One region of the Paenibacillus sp. FSL H7-0942 genome, then DNA from elsewhere that is predicted to be linked to it. Evidence: riboswitches for the same ligand, from Rfam matches in the RefSeq annotation. Region 1 holds a riboswitch; each other region holds the start of a gene.
What was found. Region 1 has a riboswitch for cyclic di-AMP ahead of MHI48_RS07270 (hypothetical protein). Riboswitches for the same ligand answer to the same signal wherever they lie in the genome.

Region 1 (5,048 bases):
AGAATGTAGTATTCAGCCGCTCTTTCTTCATGTAGAATATATAGAAATGCGAGCTGTATGTTTCATTATATACGTAAATTCGTCATCTAACAATTAAAAAAGACGGAAAAAAGTGTATTTTGTGATTATAAATGGCGTAAATACGTAAATAAAACAAATAAAATGACAAAAAACACGTCGGCAAGGAGGTTGCCGCGTGTTTTTTAGTTTGTTTGAATGAAGGGGAGCAGGTATGAGGAGGAAGAGGATTAGGCCCTGTAGGCATGAAGTCCAGCTCCGAGCATATGGAAACTGGGGAAAAACGATTTCATGGACATCGAGGTTGGCTGTGCCAGTCCATCCGCAGCCGAGGCGCTGACGGTCTTCCATTCATTCTCCAGATCTGTGGCCAGGCGGACCATCAGATCCTTGGTTGTATCGTTGTTCAGGGGAATGACTTTGGAGGCTTCGGTTATGCAGGCATTCATGGCTGAATGCAGGTAACCAAGGACCGCCTCCTCGACCGGGATGTCGAGGTGGTGGTTAATCCAGGCGTGAACAGTGGAGAGGCAGCCAACCGAATCATATTTGGCAAAGATCTGTTCGAGCTGGCTGAATTCAATCCAGGGGTGCAGAGCGCGTGCGAGTCTGATCAATCGTTTACCCATGGCGGCAGCTTGTTCTCTGAGATCTCCAGGGGTTCGCTGAACATGGACGAGCTTGTCGATCAGAGCTATCCGCCATGTATCCTTGTGATCTGTTGCGGTATAGATGCCTTTGATAGCCATACCTTCAAGACGAACGATGCTCGGATGCAACTGACAACGCATGAATGATTCGAGATCTTCAGCATTACGAATGGTACCCTCCCTGATATGGATATCCATGCCGAAGGAATGGGTGAACCCTCCAACCTGAATAGAGGAATCAAGCAGTTTGACATAATCGAGCAGCTTATTCCCACGGTTCAAAATCATTCGCCTCCTGTGTTCGTTTAATGTCACTTAAAGTAACATTTATGTTCCTTTTTGTTTGCTTTGTGTTTAGAAATCCGAATTATATGATAGTTATCATCCCATGAATGTCCGCTTTTTGTCAATAGTATCCGTGAAATTTAATGGATTAAATCTGGGATTTAATATTTGTGTTATTTTATATAACTTATTGTGTTATTTATTTTGCGAAGTGCAGGGAGGACTATATATAAGGAAGGACTATATATAAATGAACCAACAAGATCGGCTCTTACCTAAAGAGAGGGGATCAAATCTAATCATATGCAGTTCATGGGTAATGATGACGAGATTATGCGATTTTTGATGAAAATGCCTAGCTGAAAAAGAAGTATTAAAAAATACTTTACTTTTAGTTCTGAACCCGGTATAATCAATTCTGTTGCCGATTATTTACGACATGCGGTCGTGGTGGAATGGCAGACACGCTATCTTGAGGGGGTAGTGGGCGTATGCCCGTGGAGGTTCGAGTCCTCTCGACCGCATCATATGAACGATTAAAAAGCAGCTTTCCATTAATGGGAAGCTGCTTTTTTTGTCTTTTTCGAACAGTATGACATCTGGGTTGAAAAAAGGCCATCCATTACCGGAGGAATGTTGCTCTACCTACCGGCTACGGGTGGCCTGTGTATTATTTTTGCAGCAAATTCTTGATATCTTCTTCAATCTTGTCCGGTGTTGTTTTGGGAGCATAACGTTTAATGACCTGTCCGTTCTGATTCACCAGGAATTTGGTGAAATTCCATTTGATTGCTTTGGAGCCGAGCAGGCCAGGAGCTTCTGTGCTAAGGTGTTGGAAAAGAGGGTGAGCGCTTGAACCGTTCACATCAATTTTCTCAAACATGGGGAAGCTCACGCCATAATTCATCTGACAGAACTCGGCAATATCGTCGGAAGATCCTTTTTCCTGTGCAAACTGGTTGCTTGGGAAACCAAGAACTTCAAATGGAGCATCTTGAAATTTGTCTTGCAATTCTTGCAGACCTTTGAATTGAGGGGTAAGGCCGCATGAGCTTGCCGTATTCACAATCAGGAGCACTTTGTCACGGTAGTCGGACATTTCAACTTCTTGACCGCGAAGGGTATTCACTTTGTAATCGTAGACTGTCATCTAAATCGCCTCCATTTATTTACTCTTATATCTTCTATTATATTGGTTGCAATTAAATATTGCAAAACTAATATGGTGTTAAAAGAATCAAAACAGGCAAGTTGTGCAGAATACGTGAATGAATTGCGAAGTGATTTACGCCAGAGTGAGAATTAGATAGCCTTGAAGAGATAGATAGAGTATAACTTTGTTGTAAGCGTTATTATGGACAGGAATTGGCAAAAATCTGCCGATTTGGTGATCTGGGCGGACTTTACACCGACATGGCACGGGTGTATGATTCATAACGTAATTTCAATTTAAACTAAATTGTACTTGAAAAACGAAACAAACGATAATATCGCTCGATCTTACCTTAAGATATACGAACGATGTTTTAATCGCTGAGTTTCCATTCATTAATGAATGGGAAACGGGGGAACCAACGGAATGCGCTGTCCAGGACAGTGGGCATTCATGGGGTGAATTTTCCGGTGACAGCCGGAAATAGGGCGACTCTCGCGCCCGAATCCGTCAGCTAACCTCGTAAGCGTTAAAGGGAGAGGCAACAAGCCGTACGCTGGTTCATGGTGTTTTCGCCATGGGTTATTTAAGAAGCGTTCGGGAGGCCTTGGTCCCCCACGCTTCTTTTTTGTTGTCTTTTCACGCCAAGGGAGGAACGAATGATGGATACTGAGATGATCTTAGTGACTGCTCCAAATGAAGCAGGACGTAAATTTATCAAATTGCTGATGTACAAAAAAATGCCGTTTGCCGTTCTAACCAACAGTGCAGGGGAAGAGCGCAGACTCCGTAGAATCGGAGTAGAACATGTCATTCGCATGAATACGGCTGCAGCTCAAAAATGGTTTTTGCCGCAGGGAAGCGTAGGCAACGTGTTTATTTTTGAAAACAGCCTGAATCTGACCTGTCGTTATTTACAGATCTGTCGTTCATGGACATCGAAATCCCTGTGCGTCATTACGGAGCAGAGTCATCCTAAGGGCATCTATCGGGGCATGGGCGCAGACCGGATTGTATATTCGCTCAATGGGGAAGTTGGCTTTCTCCTCAATGGTTAATGCCATAGCTTCTGATTGCTCAGGTGTAAGGTGCCTGTTATAATTGAATGTATTAGAATCAATTTCAGAATTCACTCAAGGTATTATGAAATTGATTCATCGATAAACGGAAGTTTGAGGAGACTCATGCAGGATGGTGAGTCTTCTTTTTTATGCTTACAAGGAGGAATTGGCGTGCCGGATGTAGGTGGATTGAAATGGTTGTTTTTTGATGTTGGAGATACGCTGGTGGATGAATGGGAGCCGGTTGATGATATTATCGGACAGTTTGTCCGTGAAGCTTGTGCTTTGGGGTATCCGGTGACAATTGAGGCGGTACGCGAACTGTTCGCGAGTTGTTACCGAAAATATGAGCAATGGCCTATGAGAGTGGCGATTCGCACATTCGTTGAAGACGAGGGGCATCAGAAACAGATTCAGGACAAGCTGAAGTTTCAAAAAGATCTTGAACGTCCTTTTCCTTCAGCGGATTCCGTTCTTCAGCAGTTGTCACGGCATTATCGCATTGGCATTATTGCCAATCAGAGTCCTGGAACGGAAGAGAGACTGGAAAGCTATGGCTTGCGGAAGTATGTTGATGTTCTGGCATGTTCGGCTGAAGAAGGAGTGTCTAAGCCAGACCCTGAGTTATACGCTGTGGCCTTGAAGCAGGCCGGTTGTGAACCGGAGGAAGCCGTCATGATCGGCGATCGGATCGATAACGACATTATACCTGCTCGGAAGCTGGGCATGCGTACGATTCGAATTATGCAGGGTTACGGAAGATTCCAGCCAGAACTATCGGATGACAAACGTGCGGATTGGACCGTTGATTCATTGGATCAACTCTTGCCGTTACTGATACCAAATCAGGATTAGATGCAGATGGTTGTTTATTGGAGTTTGAGTTTTACTATAAAAGGAAACATGTTGCTGTATTGCAACAATAAAGGCTGATCAACTGGGTATAAAATACCGGAGTTGATCAGCCTTTTTAGTATTTAGCCAATTAAAATGAGATTAGAATAACCGAATCGTCTGAATGATCAGATATACATTCAGCACAACGATAATCGCGGCAATGACCCATGAGATGATTTTGAGCCACAATTTGTTGGCGAATGCACCCATGCTTTTTTTATCACTTGTGAACATCACCAGGGGAATTACAGCAAAGGGCAATTGAAGCGACAGCACGACCTGGCTCAAAATGAGCAGTTCTTCTGTGCCATGTTCTCCTGCAATGGCTGTCACAATTACCGCCGGGATGATGGCGATCAGACGTGTGACCAGTCTGCGTAGCCAAGCCGGAATTCGAATGTTCAGGAAACCTTCCATAACGATCTGTCCAGCGAGTGTACCTGTAAGGGTAGAGTTCTGACCTGATGCTAACAGCGCCACACCGAACAGGATACTTGCAACCGTAGTGCCCAATAGAGGTGTCAGCAGATGATAGGCATCAGCGATCTCAGCAACCTGCGTCATACCAGCACTGTGAAATACAGCGGCAGATACAATCAGGATGGCTGCATTGATGAACAGGGCCAGTGTCAGCGCAATCGTAGAATCCATGGTCGAGTACCGAATGGCTTCTTTTTTGCCCTGTGGTGTCTGTTCGATCTGACGGGTCTGCACAATGGAAGAATGCAGGTACAGATTATGCGGCATCACGGTTGCTCCGATAATACCAATGGCAATATAGAGCATGGCCGGGTTTTGCAGAATCTCAACATTTGGTACAAAACCATGGAGAACACCGCCCATATCCGGTTTTGCCAGAAACAGATCAATCCCGAAGCAGAGGGCGATGGTTGCCATCAGCACAATGACGAGAGTTTCCAAAGCGCGGAAGCCTTTGTTTTGCAGAACAAGAATCAGGAGTACATCAACTGCGGTGATGATAAC
Region 2 (5,048 bases), 1.6 Mb from region 1:
GGAATGAAGACCGTAGGAGGCACAATACACACAAGTTCCGGCATACTGTAGTACTGAACTGCGATGCTCAGACTGCCATAGTCTTTTGATCCAGGTGCAGCAGCCATGCGTTCAGCCACTTCTTTTTGGATCATGACAACAATGCTGTCTACCGGCAGTTTCTCTTCCAGAAGTTTCATCATGATTGGAGTCGTTACATAATAAGGCAGGTTAGCCACAACACTGACTTTGTCCACGGATGCAAAATCCGTATTAAACAACTCAGCCAGATCAAGCTTCAACACATCCCCATGATGTACACGTACATTTGAATAAGGCTGCATCACTTCTCCCAGGATTGGGATTAAGCGCTGGTCAATCTCTACGGCTGTGACGGGACCGGCTACCCGAGCCAGTCGCTCCGTGAGTGCTCCAATACCAGGCCCGATCTCCAGTGCGCCCTTGGACTCGTCCAAATCGGCTGCATTAACAATTTTGTTCAGTATATTTTGATCGATCAGAAAGTTCTGACCCAGACTTTTCTTAAATGAGAATCCGTGTCTTTGAATAATCTCTTTCGTACGCTTGGGCGTTGCAATTTCAATCGTCTCTTCCATGTTCTTCATATGCTCACAATCCTTCACGTTCAATTTGCGCTAATGCTGTAGAGAACTCTTCCCGTGTAATCTGAAATACACTGAGACGTTTGTGGAACTGCTTACCGTTACAATAACCGATGCCCAGCAGATTGCCCATCTCCATGCGACGTGCAGCAGCCTGCGGATGCACAATAAGTCCTGCCGCGATCAGGTCCTCCCAATCGATCAGGCTCGGAGCACCTTCGTATGAAGTATGTACGCGCGCCAGAGCATGACGGATCGCCTCTGGTGAGGCATTCTCCACCCCAATGTCCCCTTTGCGCGTTGCATCGGCTTCCGGGATGAAGGCATGTTTGCAGCCTGGCACCTTGTTCGCGATAATTTTTCGAATGCGTTCGCCAGCATGATCCGGATCTGTCAGTACAATGACTCCCCGTCTCTCCTGAGCAAGCGCAATCCGCTTCAGAATGCGTTGGTTGATTGCTGATCCACCTGTTTCTATGGTATCGGCTTCCACGGCCCGACGGATAGCTACCGTATCGTCACGGCCTTCCACCACAATGACTTCTTTTATCATGTTCCATTTCTTCCTTTCTAACGCAAAAAGAAGAGGAATATCCTCTTCTCTGCCAAACGGCGGGGGAGACTGAATTCAGACTCCTCCGCCGCATATTCCGCATGAATCATTCATGCAACTATTTTATAGCATTCCCATTTCAAAGTAAAACGATTTTAGTTCGCTTCCGGCTTCACCGGACCGATCACGTAGACCGTCTTGCCTTTCTTACGTCCAAAATTCAGGGCATGCTTCACACTGTCATAATACACATCAATTTTGTTGCCTTTAATGGCACCGCCTGTATCTTCCGCACGACGGAATCCCAGACCTTCGATATATACCCACCAGCCAATTGGAATGACTTTGGGATCAACCGCAATGGTGCGTCCTTCCGTTACACGAGTACCGGAAGCTGTTTTAGTTCCAATGCCAGGCTCTTCGGAAGAGTAAGCAGTCATGGATACATTTTTAAGTACTTTGGAGTATTTAAAAGAAGTCCCGGATACGGTAATCACTTTGCTGCCCGAGGCAGATGTTTTCTTCGAATTCGTTGTTGTAGCCTTTTTGGTTGTTGACGTTTGAGCAGATACGGTCTGAATCTCAGGTTCCTTCACGACCGGTTTTGCTTTGGTGCCGACAGCGATCACTTTATCTACACGATTATTCGCGACAGATTTGCCGACCATTTTTTTGGAGACCAATTCTCCATCCTGAAATACCTTTTCGATATGCTGTACAATTGTGCCTTCTTTGCCGTTCACAACGACACGGTTATCCCCTTTGTACAAGCTAGGGTCAGCCGTTTTAATGACTTTGTAAGCGATCGGTTGCTCTACATCCACTGTACGCTTTGTTACGCGCACTACACGGATCTTCATCTCCGCTTTGATCGCAGTTCCAAGCGCCGGATACACTTTATCATTACTTTCAACTTGAATACCTGATTTTTGAATTGCATCTTCTACCGATGAATCGGTTGTATACAGAGTCTTGGTGTCTCCGTCTGCCGTAATGTTAACTGGAACGGCCCGCTCAATAACGATTCGGTCTCCATCTGTAATCGCCCCATTCATGGACATGGATACCTTATCGTGAGGGCTGACTGTGATCGACTGCTCCTCCAGCATTTCCTGAAGCATTCCTGTACGAGTCTCTACCACCTGAGCTTTGCCATCAATAACCAGCGAAATTTGTTTCCCGGCCTGACCGTAAACGACTAACAAGATCATGATTGTAAGCGCAATTGAGAAAATCGCGATCAATGCCATTTGACGCATGTTCTCATGCTTCCACCGCAACGCGAAAGACTTACTGGATGATCGTGACTCATGGGTCTCTTCTGGTTGGAATGTGCCCACTTCTCCGTCCTCCTTCATAGCCTCGCCGTCTAAAGTAATGCATGATGTCTTTGACGTGACTATACCAAATTTTCTACAGAACACAGATTGGACCAACATAATCCGGTTCTGCACCATGAATCAATCTTCGCAACATGATGTCATCCTCCTGAATACCTACCGTATGATGACAATATTTCTTTTATTCAAAAACAAAAAAGCCAAAGAAAGAGTGTAAGAGGAACTCTTTCGTGGCTTCCGAATGATTTTGAATATCGGAAATTCATGCACGAGGTTGCCTCTCTTTTTCCGCTTGCGAGGTTAGCTGTCGGGTTCGGGCGAAAGAGAGCCGCCCTATCTTGGGTCACCCGCTCATGGCGGACGCCCTTGAATTCACCCCGAGACCCAAAGAAGAAATCAAATACGGCTTCGCAGTTCCCTTCGCTGCTTTTGGGTCAGCGAACGTTGCGCATCGGCCAAATACACCGATGTTTAAGCCCTATTGGTTCCCCCGCTCTCCGTTAACGGAGACTCAGCGAGACTGATTCATGAAAGTAATGTTGTTTCATCGGAAAGTGTCCCTTTGTTCATCCCCCGAACATCTGTCCAATTTTCCGCACAACAATTCACTGAAAAGATGATATCCTGTTTTGATGCATGTTGTAAAGCGTTGATCAAGTACGTTTTTCTGAATATTTGGTTAAAATATTGTAATATTCTTGATTTATTTGGATCAAAGGGCAAATTACCTCCGCTTACCTGCCTTTTTCACCTCATTTGCTCGTTTTTTTAACGAATCCCAAATCGTTCCATGGCATTTTTGGTTGTTATTGCAGCAATTTCCTCCACCGAAATGCCTTTAATTTCCGCAGCTGCCTCTGCAACCAGACGTACATGCGCTGTCTCATTTCGCTTCCCACGATAAGGGTGCGGTGTCAAATATGGAGCATCTGTTTCAATGAAAAACCGGTCCATAGGAACCTTCTCCAGCACCTCTTTGGGTTGCTTTGCATTTTTGAATGTGATCGGTCCTCCGAAGGAGAGATGGAAGCCCATATCGAGGCAACTTTTTGCTGTTTCCCAGCTGCCCGAGAACGAGTGCATCACACCACCAACTTCACTCGCCTTCTCTTCACGCAAAATTCTTATGATATCCTCATGCGCATCCCGATTATGGATGACAATTGGCATGTTCACTTCACGCGCCAAAGCAATTTGTTGTCGTAATACGCGATGCTGTATTTCTTTTGGTGAAGTATCCCAGTGATAATCCAATCCAATCTCACCGATCGCAACCACTTTTTCATGCTTGCATAAAGATGCAATCCACTCCAAATCGCCCTCCTGCATTGTGATCGCATCTACAGGATGCCACCCTACAGCTGCATATATAAAGTCATATGTTTCAGCGAGTTTCATTGTGGTTGGAATTGTCTCCCGGTTAAAGCCAATGTTGATCATGCGACCAACTCCTGCATCCACAGCACGCTGAATCATGTCCTCGCGGTCCTCGTCGAATTGTGGTGCATCCAGATGTGTATGTGTGTCGAACAGCATCATGTCTGTATCTCCCTTCATGTCGAAATAACGACTATCTTCTTTTTCAAAATCCAATTTGTAAAATTCAATAATTCAATGACTCATACATAAAACATTTTGGGTATCTGTGTATTACATCATTACGTTTGTTTCTTCACAACTACAATATATAGAAGATATAAGGATATTCTGATCTATATATTGCTAATTGTGCTCATTCTGCCTGCTTGCATTTACAAAATTATGTCGATCTACATATACTCCCCATTAAAGCAGATTACTGTATCATGGAAAATAGCTCTTTTAGAAAGTGTTTTGATATCGAAATTCTTCATCGGATTATACCCACACGATTACAAGAAATAGGGGCGTATATGTGACGGTAATTCGTGAATAATCGCATCCACCTTGTTTTGCGGGTAATACAAATGATGTTTCCCTCGGTGAAGCCCACTGATGGAACGGACAATGTCAGATACTTCTGACAACTCACGTAAATTGTCCTGTCGATCCAGAAGAAGAATCTGCTTATCTGTGGATTCATCCGGACGAAACACATCATACGGATTATCCGAAGGAAAATCAATTTCAAGATCATATTCGGGATCGAGGCCAGCCTGTACAAAAGCTTCCCGAATCTCTTCCATCATTGTCAAGTCGACCTGTTCAAGCTCTACATACTTATATAACTTGCGATCCATAAAACGTTCGCATAACTCACTCAGAACAGTATCGTCCTCCTTGCGCCACTGCGTAAATGCCGTCTGAATTAATGCTTCATCCAACTGCAAATATTCATCCACGGATAATTCTCCTTCAAATAATTGAGGGAGTGGATCAATCATGAAGCGGAATTGAAAACCATGTTGTAGGAGTGTTTTCGCTCGCTTGAATATTTGCCGCAATATAATTTCAGAACTACGAGTTACCGGATGGAAGTAAATCTGCCAATACATCTGATACCGAGACATTAGGTAATCCTCCACAGCATGCATGCCTGACTCCTTGACTACAATCCGCCCATGATAAGGACGT
Region 3 (5,048 bases), 2.3 Mb from region 1:
CGGATATATTGGTCCGTCATCTTGATTGGATCTTCCGCCTTGTCAATAATGGCGTTGATGTTAGACATAGTTAGATCACGCAAACGTTTGAAAATGGACATTATGTTATTCCTCCTAGTCGATATTACATCGTATATAAACATACATACGTAACAATCTACAACTCGTTTCAATTTTAGCAAATAAAATCAAAACATTCGATGGCTCTTATGTCAGGAAGATCGTTTATCTTTATTCAGATGATCCTCCATCAACCTCTCTGCAGTCTGCACGATTTCGTCGATCTGCATCCGCGTGATGGAATCAAAATGGATACCCATGATCACCGTAACGGTTACTTTCAGCTGCAAGGCAGCCTTTCGGGCAAGCCGCTCACACAGCTCTTGTTCTTTATGCCCAGGAATATGGACTGTCGTCCCGCTTACGCGCTCATGATCCACGTAGAACGTGGCTACGGCGCCAATATGCGCCTTTCCTCCGGTAACGAGAAAAACCTTATCTTCTCCTGCTTCAATCACCTGTAAACGTATGGATTTCAAATCATATGTACTCATACCCATCCACCTATCCTTTTCTATATGTTATGTATGGAGGAATTATGGCTGTCATAAGATAAATCCGCAATGAAACTTCTCACACTACGCATATTTTATGGAACCCCCGGGCATACCAAGGAGAACGTCATTTTGGAAAAGGAGGCCGTTTATTATGCGCGTACGCCTCATTATGCTGATGGTTATCGTTATTTTTCTCGGGGGATCTCATGCTCCAGTTTCATCGCGGGATGTTTCAAGCCCACCAAGTGAATCAGTATCAGGTTCGGATTCTGCGGAAGAAGAACAACTGACATTGGGACAATTACGTCAAAAATATGCCGATACGTTCAAAACCAATGGTCCTTCAACCAAGAAGGTTGCACTGACTTTTGATGATGTACCTGATCCACGATTTACTCCACAAGTACTGGATGTATTGAAGAAATACAATGTCAGAGCTACATTCTTCATCGTGGGTAGTCGTGCTGAGAAACATCCGGATCTGGTGAAACGCATCGTTAAGGAAGGGCATATGGTTGGTAATCACAGCTACAATCATCCTGAATTCAGTAAACTGTCGATGAATGCCTTTCGCAAACAAATTTTACATACCGGGGATATTATCCAACGTTTGGCAGGATATACGCCCAAGATGATTCGGCCACCTTATGGAGACATTAATGAAGAACAGCTGAGATGGGCTGCCAAACAACACTATAGCATTGTGAACTGGAACGTAGACTCCCTGGACTGGAAAGGCCTTTCAAAGGAACAGGTGAAAGATAACATTCTTTCTGCCGTAAAACCCGGCTCCATCGTTCTGCAACATGCTGGAGGCGGTGTAGGGTCAAACCTGAACGGCACGATTGAGGCTTTGCCTGAAATTATTGAGGAACTACGTAATCGGGGATATGAACTGGTCACCTTGGACGAAATGCTGGGATTGCCCAAGGCCAAAGATTAAGATGACCGTGGTAGAAATAAATGAGAATATTAAAAGGGTGCTGTTCAATCGCGAATTAGCGACTGGCAGACACCCTGTTTGAATTCATTTTAAATGTTCTTTTCTCTCTACTTCAGAATGTACAGCTCGATATCCTGAAAACCAAATGAGCTTACAGACTGTTTGCTACCCGGGATAAAGATATCAATCCGGTGACCTTTGATTGCACCGCCCACATCCCGCGCTGTGGCTACAAAAGCCTGTTTTGGCAATCCTGGATGGCTGTGACCAGTTACCAGTACTTTGGTTCCAAGTGGAATTACACTTGGATCAACTGCAATCGTACCCAGTTCAAGGTCATTTCCGAAATAATCGACTGCACCCCAGCCTCCATTTTCAGACGGATCTGCAGAGTATGCCGTTGCTTTTACGTTCACAGCTTTGCTGTAATCGAATGTTTTACCCCAGGCTTGAACAACTTTGTTATCTGCGTTGACGTCCAAGCTTGCTGTAGTAACAGTCTTCGCTTGGGTCTTGCTCTCCGTTGCCGCAGCGGCTGCTACATTGTTTGCCTTACCGGGAATCGTAATTTTCAAACCACCATAAATGTTGTAAGCCGAAATGTCGTTGTTTGCTTTAATTAACGTGTTGAGTGCTACTCCATATTGTTTTGATAAGGTGTAGAAGGTATCCCCTTCTTTGGCCACATGAACTGAATCGGCGTGAGCCGGAACGGCTTGAATGAGCATTGCTGTTGTCATTAATGCTACTGCTGTTTTGGCTATACGTTTCTTGTTAATCATGGTCTTCCTCCCTCATTGTGCCTGCGAAGTTAGTTGTCGGATTCGGATGAGGAGCCCACCCTATAGGTTCTTCGTTACATTTGAAACGTTATGTACCCAATTCACCCCAAGCAGTGTGCTGTAGATCTTCCCCCTGCACAATCTGCATCGTTACATCCCCCGCACTCCCTATCCGGAAGTTTCGGCAGAGTTCAATATATCACAATTTTGTAACCTGAACTTGTAGTAATTCTTACCAAATGGTTTTTAGCATGTAAGCATTTGTAAGAATACTGGTTAATTCAGAAAGTTTGGTTGACCCGATTCCTTTATATTTGGTAACAGAATAGTTACTTTTCCGAATCCATACGTCATTATTATCCATAAAAAATAGCGTTACCGACTCGAAGTCAGTAACGCTATTTGATCACATCGTTTAGAGTACTTTCGCAAGAAAATCACGTGTACGTGAATTTTTGGGTGCTCCAAACACCTCATCAGGTGTTCCCTCTTCCACAATAACCCCGCCATCCATGAACAAGATGCGGTCTCCCACTTCACGTGCGAAACCCATCTCATGGGTTACGATGACCATCGTCATTCCGCCTTCTGCAAGACGTTTCATGACATCCAGCACTTCGCCGACCATCTCAGGGTCCAGTGCCGACGTAGGCTCGTCAAACAGCATCACATGCGGCTGCATGGCCAATGCTCTAGCAATGGCGATCCGCTGTTTCTGTCCACCAGACAGCTGATTCGGGAATGTATCTTTTTTATCGTACAAGCCCACGGTGTTAAGCAGATCAGAGGCAATTTTCTCCGCTTCCTGAGTGGATTGTTTCTTCACTTTAATCGGAGCAATCGTGATGTTTTGCTGTACCGTTTTGTGTGGGAACAGGTTGAAGTGCTGGAACACCATGCCCATTTTCTCACGAGTTGCGTTAATGTTATGCTTGGGGTCCGTGATTGACACGCCTTCAAAATCAATCTCTCCTGAGGTAGGCTGTTCCAGCAGATTCAGACAACGTAAGAAAGTACTTTTACCTGAACCGGAAGGACCGATGACCACGACAACCTCACCTTTGCCAATCGTCACGTTAATGCCCTTAAGCACATCGTTATTTCCATAAGATTTGTGTAATTGTCTAACGTCTATCACTTGCACTCAACTTCCTTTCCAGTCGTCCCAGCAGCTTGGACAAAATGAACGTCATTACAAAGTAGATGGCTGCTGCAATCAAAAATGGACTCAACCCTTGGTACGTAATGTTCTTGACTACACTTGCCTGATACATAATATCCACCATACCGATAACGGAGATAATGGAGGATTCTTTGATGATAGTTATGAATTCATTACCGATCGCTGGTAATACAGCTTTGAAGGCTTGTGGCAATATGATATAACGCATCGCGGCGCCTCTTCCCATACCTAATGAACGCGCTGCCTCCAACTGACCACGATCCACACCTTGGATACCTGCACGGAAAATCTCCGCCAGATAGGCACCACTATTGATTGAAAGTGTAATGATACCTGCCTGAAGTGCAGTGAAGTTAATGCCAAAGCTCAGGGAAAAACCATAGTAAATAATCATCAACTGTACCAACATCGGTGTGCCACGGATCACTTCAACGTAAGCCGTACCGATCCAGCGCAAGATTGCAGCGTCATGCAAACGGAACAAACAGATGATCAATCCAATAATTACCCCGAAGATAACCCCAAGTGCAGACAACAGAAGTGTGTATCCTACACCTGTAGCATAGAAACTTTTGTACTCCCAGAATACTTGGAAAATATTTTGTGATTTGTTCGCTTTATCCGCCATCAAGAGGCTGGCGTCCGTCACCATCTGATTGATTTTATCTTCGCTTTTCAGTCGCTCCAGTGTTCCATTTACTGCAGCTAGCAGCTCGGTATTACCTTTACGAATCCCGATTGCCGCTTCTGCTTGCTCTTCGTCCGGAACAGCAGCAGCAAGTCCAATGATATCGTCCAGATAACCTACAGCAACGGTATCTTCAACGATTGCCGCGTCAATGCGTTTTGTTTGCAGTTGAAGCACGATATCCGAGATTTTATCCAGCGCAGTAAGCTTCGCTCCTGGAATACTCTGTCCGATCGTTTCCTGAATGGAGCCTTTCTGAACGCCAATCTTCGCATTTTCAAGTTCTGCCATGGTTGGATATTTGTCTTTATCCACATTCCGAACCATAATCACTTGTTTTGATTTATAATAGGTGTCGGAAAAATCGATACTTTTCTTCCGCTCATCCGTCGGCGTCATACCTGAAATCACCAGATCAACACGCCCGCTCTGCAATGAAGGCAGAAGACCGTCGAAGCCCATATCCTCAATCACAAGCTCAGCGCCAAGATCTTTGGCAATCTCTTTGGCGATCTCAATATCGAAGCCGACGATTTCATCTTTGCCATTAATCACTTTATGGAATTCATATGGTGCAAAATCGGCACTTGTACCGAGCACCAGCTTTTTACTGCTTGAATTATCTGTAGTTCCACTTGCAAGTGCCACAGGAACGGCAGTCGTCAGCAGAATAACAAAGGTCAACAGCATCATGGTGTAACGACTTATTAATTTCAACCTTTTTCTCTCCCCTTACAATACTTTGTATGCTTCTCATGTTGATGACTGAGTCATTATAAAGTACAATGCATGATTATGCAATGCATTTTGACAATACAAATCTTGACTTGTTTCTGAAAAAATAAAGCAAACATGATATAATCAATGAATTATTTTTATTTTTGCATAAGGAGTT
Region 4 (5,048 bases), 690 kb from region 1:
GCAAGCATGACACTGTTCACGCCAATGAGAATGAGAAGGGTCACCCAGGTGATCCATTTGCCCGCCTTATGGCCGAATAAATGTTTGTTCAGATCCTCATAAGAGCGGGACCCGGTATCGTGAGCGATCAGCATCATTTTGGTACCTAACCAGACAAAGAGCATGGTGGATAAGCCTATGGTGATGGTGGCCCATTTGCCATACTGGGTAAAAAACTGCAAAATTTCCTGCCCTGTAGCGAAGCCGGCTCCAACAACCGTTCCAATGTATGTAAATGCGATCTGCAGCACCCGAAATGCCTGTTTCATGTGTTTCCCCTCTCAGGCCCCTGTATAGTTTGGACATGCGGGTACCATGGTACAAGGTATGCTTGACCCACGAAAGTCATGACAATCGATAATGAACTTTGGCTTGAAATGCGTCCCAAGGACAGCGTCAAGGCAATTTCGCTTGAACTTATAGATAGATATATGATACTTTTACCTCATAGGATAGGCTTGGGAGGTCAAATCATGGAATTATTGAAACAACGAATTTTACAAGAAGGTGTGGTTATCTCGGATCAAGTATTAAAGCTGGATGGTCTGTTGAACCACCAGATTGATCCTGGATTAACGATGGAGATGGGACGTGAGTTCGCTGCCCGTTTTCGTGAAAGTGGAGTAACTCGGGTAATCACGGTAGAATCCTCAGGGATTCCGGTTGCGTTTGCCGCAGCCTATGAACTGGGGGTGCCACTTGTATTCGCCCGTCGAAAAAAAACACTTCTGGCTGATCCTGATGCATACTGTGAACGTGTACCGTCCTTTACCAAAGGAATTGTAACTGATATTATGGTATCCCGCGAGTTCATTCATGAGAATGACCGCATTTTGTTTATTGATGATATTATTGCCAATGGAGATGCCGCTCGTGGCGTCATCAAAATTATCGAGCGTTCCGGTGCGGAACTCGTCGGATTCGGCGTTGTGGTCGAGAAAAGTTTTCAGGCGGGGGCACGCACGATTCGTGAACAGGGTATTCCGGTGGAAGCCTTGGTACGCATTCGTTCCCTGAATGATGGAACAGTACAATTTGACGATAACGAAATGTGACATTTTAAAGGAATAGGGCCTATTTTTTGAACTATGCCTTTGCATGACCGCCGATTTCATTTATAATGGGGTTATGTTAGGGAGAGGAGGCAACACCATGGGGAACCAACCGGCAACAGAACAATTTTTTAATGATAAGCTGGCGGAATCGAAAGTTCATTTTGAACGTGCCCTGGATTGTAAACATACGGAATTCGATGACCTTTATCCCTATATGATTGAACATCCTCAATTTTTCTGGTACAAACGCTATGTTGCCTGGTCAGAATTACTGACGATTGTAGGCTTGTGCGAAGAGTTGTCCTTCTCTTGGAAAGAACAATTTACACCGCATCAAGTGGAGTACCTTGAAGAACGTGTGATGTCCGCCAAAGTGCTTGATTTTTGGTTCGAGAAGAACGACAGCAAAGAGCACGCGCAGCGGTAACTTTCAGTCGGGACATAATTTCGAATGACATGACAGTCCAATACAGTCACGTGAGACCTAAATGACTTTTCATTTAGGTCTCTTTTTGTAAATAAATTTGAAATATAGGAGCCATGAAGATGATTAGTGATACAGAATTGGACGCCCTGCGTCTGTCAGGTGAGAAAGTTAGAGTCGTACGGGACGAGCTGGAATCGAACGACGTGAAGGGGATTGTGGTTGCCTGGGATGGCGAGCAGGTACTTATCCGTCGTCAGAATCGACGTGTCGTTAAGCTGGACCGAGGTTACAGCTATCAGCTGTTCAGCGAGCCGCGCCAGAGTCCACTTAGTGAGTAACAGCTGATAATTATGGCAGGGCCATGAGCTTTAAATGTTTGGAATTACCATGATTTCTTGGCATAATTGGCTCACTCGGGAGAGAAGATAGGTACAGTGAGGAAGATCTGTAACTATAGCCGAGAGGGTGTGCTACAAGCCATGACATTGATGAATGATAAAGTTCATGCCTACAAGGATCAGATTGGAGCATTAAGCGATGTGCTGCCAGGTGTGGTGAAGTCGTATCATGAGTTTACCGGAGAATGTTTCCAACCTGGTGTGATTGATGCGAAGACAAAACAGCTAATTGCGCTTGGCATTGGATTATTCGCCAACAATGAGGTGTGTACCTTCTACCATGTAGAAGAAGCCCGTGCTAAGGGCGCAACAGATCAGGAGATTATGGAGACCGTAGCCGTGGCTGGAGCTGTTGGAGGAGGACATGCCCTGTCTCAGGGTGCGATGCGAGTGCAGAAGGCGCTGCATTAGTAAGCAATGCAACATACATTTTTAAGTGCAAAAAAGGCATCCGGTTAATAACCGATGCCTTTTTGTATGTGAATCACATTTTACCTAGCATTTTATCATACATAAACTGTCCAGTTACCCGACGTGCTGTTACATAACGATCATTGAAGTATGGATTCGATAACTTCGTGATGCTTACACCTTTACTGCTGGAGGCATGAGCGAATTGTCCGCCGCCGATATATACACCTGTATGTGAAATGCCTTTGCCTGTTGTATTAAAGAACACCAGATCACCTGTCCGAACATTGCTCTTGGATACGGGAGTACCTGCTTTGGCTTGCTGCTGCGAAGTACGTGGCAATTCAATGCTGTATTTGTTGAAAAGATATCTCATAAAACCAGAACAGTCGAAGCCGGCTACAGTTGTGCCACCCCATTTGTAAGGAATACCTGTCATGTTGTTCACTACGGAGTTGATACTGCTTGCCTCTGTGCTTGTTGCCCCGGATGTAAATAATACAGCTGCTCCAAAAATGGAGATAATCAGTTTTTTCAAAATCAATGTTCTCCCTTCGATGCCTACGGAGTTAGCTAAGGGTTCGGTAGAAGGTTCCCTATATTTCCTATGTATAAGAATAATTCACCCAAATTGGTTCCCCCGTTTTCAAACATGAAACTCGGCAATGAATAATTAAGTTTTTGTAACTATTTGAAACTATATTGCATAAATGCGTAATTGTCAAACCCATTTAAAACCCTTCGTAATACCTCAATGTTAGCGGAATTAAGGTTTTTATATGAAAGAAGGGATCAAGTTTGGGTATCATTCATGACAAAAACGTCATTATTGGTTCGTTTAAGACGAATTTGGATAAATAAATAGGTTTGTCATGAGTTAAAAGAACTATCCCGTTATGTAGAATTAGAGAGATTATATTCATTAAGTTGCATATATTGACAAAAATCGATTTTTTGCATATTATCTGATTATCCAATCCACATATTGGATGAAAATTGATTTTATTATGCGATAAATACAAATAAAGGAGGTTTGGGGCGTATATCATACGTAAAGTAGAAGTGGAAGATTTATAAAAACGAACATAGGAGAGTGTTACATTTGAAAGCGAAGAAAATAATTACTTTTGTCCTGGCATGTACGATGGTGTTCTCAGTAGTTGGAATGGCAGTTCTCCCTGTAGGGACGGTATCTGCTGCAGATGCGTCGGGTACTACAGCGAGTATTTCTGATATTTTGAAGAACCAGCTGCCGGATGGAGGTTGGAGAAAAGATTATAAACAGACAAGTGGAGAGTGGGCAAAGTCCACGATAGACAACAAGGCTACATACTCAGAAATTAGAAGATTGGCGAAGGAATTTAAAAAGACGAATGATCCGCGTTACTCCACAGCTGCAATCAAAGGAATTAACTTTTTGATCAACATGCAGTATTCAAACGGCGGGTGGCCACAAGTTTACCAAAGCTCCGGATACCACAAGCACATCACTTACAATGATGATGCCATGATTAATGTAATGATCATGCTGGATGAAGTAGCAGCACGAAAAGGTGATTTCTCATTTATCGACAGCACACTTGCTAACCGCAGTAAAAATTCAGTTGCCAAAGGTGTGGAGGCGATTCTGAATACACAGGTCGTTTCAGGTGGTAAGCTGACAGCATGGGGACAACAACATGATTCCAGCTCTCTTAAACCAGCGAGCGCAAGAATCTACGAAGTGCCATCACTGACAGCTGGAGAGAGTGTAACGATTGTTAAATTTCTGAAAACCAGACCTGCTAACGCTAAAATTACCGCATCCATTAAAGGAGCGGAGGCTTGGTTTAACAAAGTGAAAATTACGGGTTACAAGTATGAAAGAGCTAATGGAGATAGTAAAATTATCGCTGATTCCAAAGCTGCACCAATTTGGGCACGCTTCTATGAGATCGGAACGGATAAACCAATCTTTATTGGTCGTGACGGGGTAGTTAAATACAAATTAAGTGATATTGATAAAGAAAGAAGAGGCGGTTATGCATGGTATGGCAACTGGCCTTCCAAGCTGTAATTTGTAGTATGCTTCCGTATTAATGAACCAAACTATTAGCAACAGTTAAAGGTAAGGCCCGAATCGACATGGACGTCTGATTCGGGCTTTATTGTTATTATTTTCAGTGTTGACATGATAGATTACGCATGATATATTGTTTCTTGTCGCCGATATGGATGACGAAGATACAATATGCGGTCGTGGCGGAATTGGCAGACGCGCACGGTTCAGGTCCGTGTGGGCTAACCCCCGTGGAGGTTCGAGTCCTCTCGACCGCATCTAATAAAAAGACTCCTTAAGCTAACGCTTAAGGAGTCTTTTTTTGCATTTTTTGATATAACACTAACTTTAGTGATGAGTATTCAAGAGGTTAGTGCTTAGCTGCACGTACAGCAAATGTCTTCCATCAGCCATACGGAACGTTTATTGTGCTGCGGTAACATTAACGCTGTCAATATTCGGTCCTTCCGATCCGGTGGTAACCACTTTCAATGTATTGGTCCCCGTGTTCATGGGGACCTGTATTGTTTTTTCAACCCAAGTGGACCAGCTTCCCGTAGCGGGAAAGGGCTCGTTGCTGATGACTTTGGTTCCGTTCACAAAAATGTCGAGGTTCCGAGTGCCGCTTTCCAGCGCATAACGAAACTTTACGTTTTTGGTACCTGTTGTCGTGTTATTAA

Region 2: linked by a shared signal. The riboswitch ahead of MHI48_RS00150 (3D domain-containing protein) and the one ahead of MHI48_RS07270 (hypothetical protein) in region 1 are both predicted to bind cyclic di-AMP.
Region 3: linked by a shared signal. The riboswitch ahead of MHI48_RS17710 (3D domain-containing protein) and the one ahead of MHI48_RS07270 (hypothetical protein) in region 1 are both predicted to bind cyclic di-AMP.
Region 4: linked by a shared signal. The riboswitch ahead of MHI48_RS10615 (C40 family peptidase) and the one ahead of MHI48_RS07270 (hypothetical protein) in region 1 are both predicted to bind cyclic di-AMP.

What each region holds. Positions count from the first base shown of each region.
Region 1 covers NZ_CP150279.1:1,639,019-1,644,066, forward strand. Annotated here, with positions in the region: gene MHI48_RS07255 (urease accessory protein UreF) at 249-950, opposite strand; tRNA gene MHI48_RS07260 (tRNA-Leu) at 1,395-1,477, shown strand; gene MHI48_RS07265 (glutathione peroxidase) at 1,624-2,103, opposite strand; cyclic di-AMP (ydaO/yuaA leader) riboswitch at 2,475-2,650, shown strand; gene MHI48_RS07270 (hypothetical protein) at 2,766-3,164, shown strand; gene MHI48_RS07275 (HAD family hydrolase) at 3,339-4,022, shown strand; gene MHI48_RS07280 (Nramp family divalent metal transporter) at 4,164-5,048, opposite strand, start outside.
Region 2 covers NZ_CP150279.1:31,044-36,091, reverse strand. Annotated here, with positions in the region: gene rsmA (16S rRNA (adenine(1518)-N(6)/adenine(1519)-N(6))-dimethyltransferase RsmA) at 1-605, opposite strand, end outside; gene rnmV (ribonuclease M5) at 610-1,155, opposite strand; gene MHI48_RS00150 (3D domain-containing protein) at 1,311-2,495, opposite strand; cyclic di-AMP (ydaO/yuaA leader) riboswitch at 2,769-3,022, opposite strand; gene MHI48_RS00145 (TatD family hydrolase) at 3,264-4,034, opposite strand; gene MHI48_RS00140 (HD domain-containing protein) at 4,367-5,048, opposite strand, start outside.
Region 3 covers NZ_CP150279.1:3,982,626-3,987,673, forward strand. Annotated here, with positions in the region: gene MHI48_RS17695 (PspA/IM30 family protein) at 1-101, opposite strand, end outside; gene MHI48_RS17700 (hypothetical protein) at 213-554, opposite strand; gene MHI48_RS17705 (polysaccharide deacetylase family protein) at 709-1,500, shown strand; gene MHI48_RS17710 (3D domain-containing protein) at 1,608-2,282, opposite strand; cyclic di-AMP (ydaO/yuaA leader) riboswitch at 2,285-2,479, opposite strand; gene MHI48_RS17715 (amino acid ABC transporter ATP-binding protein) at 2,698-3,420, opposite strand; gene MHI48_RS17720 (ABC transporter permease subunit) at 3,407-4,870, opposite strand.
Region 4 covers NZ_CP150279.1:2,331,105-2,336,152, forward strand. Annotated here, with positions in the region: gene MHI48_RS10590 (hypothetical protein) at 1-308, opposite strand, end outside; gene MHI48_RS10595 (xanthine phosphoribosyltransferase) at 513-1,094, shown strand; gene MHI48_RS10600 (hypothetical protein) at 1,192-1,521, shown strand; gene MHI48_RS10605 (hypothetical protein) at 1,641-1,859, shown strand; gene MHI48_RS10610 (carboxymuconolactone decarboxylase family protein) at 2,001-2,330, shown strand; gene MHI48_RS10615 (C40 family peptidase) at 2,404-2,868, opposite strand; cyclic di-AMP (ydaO/yuaA leader) riboswitch at 2,874-3,005, opposite strand; gene pelA (pectate lyase) at 3,424-4,386, shown strand; tRNA gene MHI48_RS10625 (tRNA-Leu) at 4,563-4,646, shown strand; gene MHI48_RS10630 (carbohydrate-binding protein) at 4,792-5,048, opposite strand, start outside.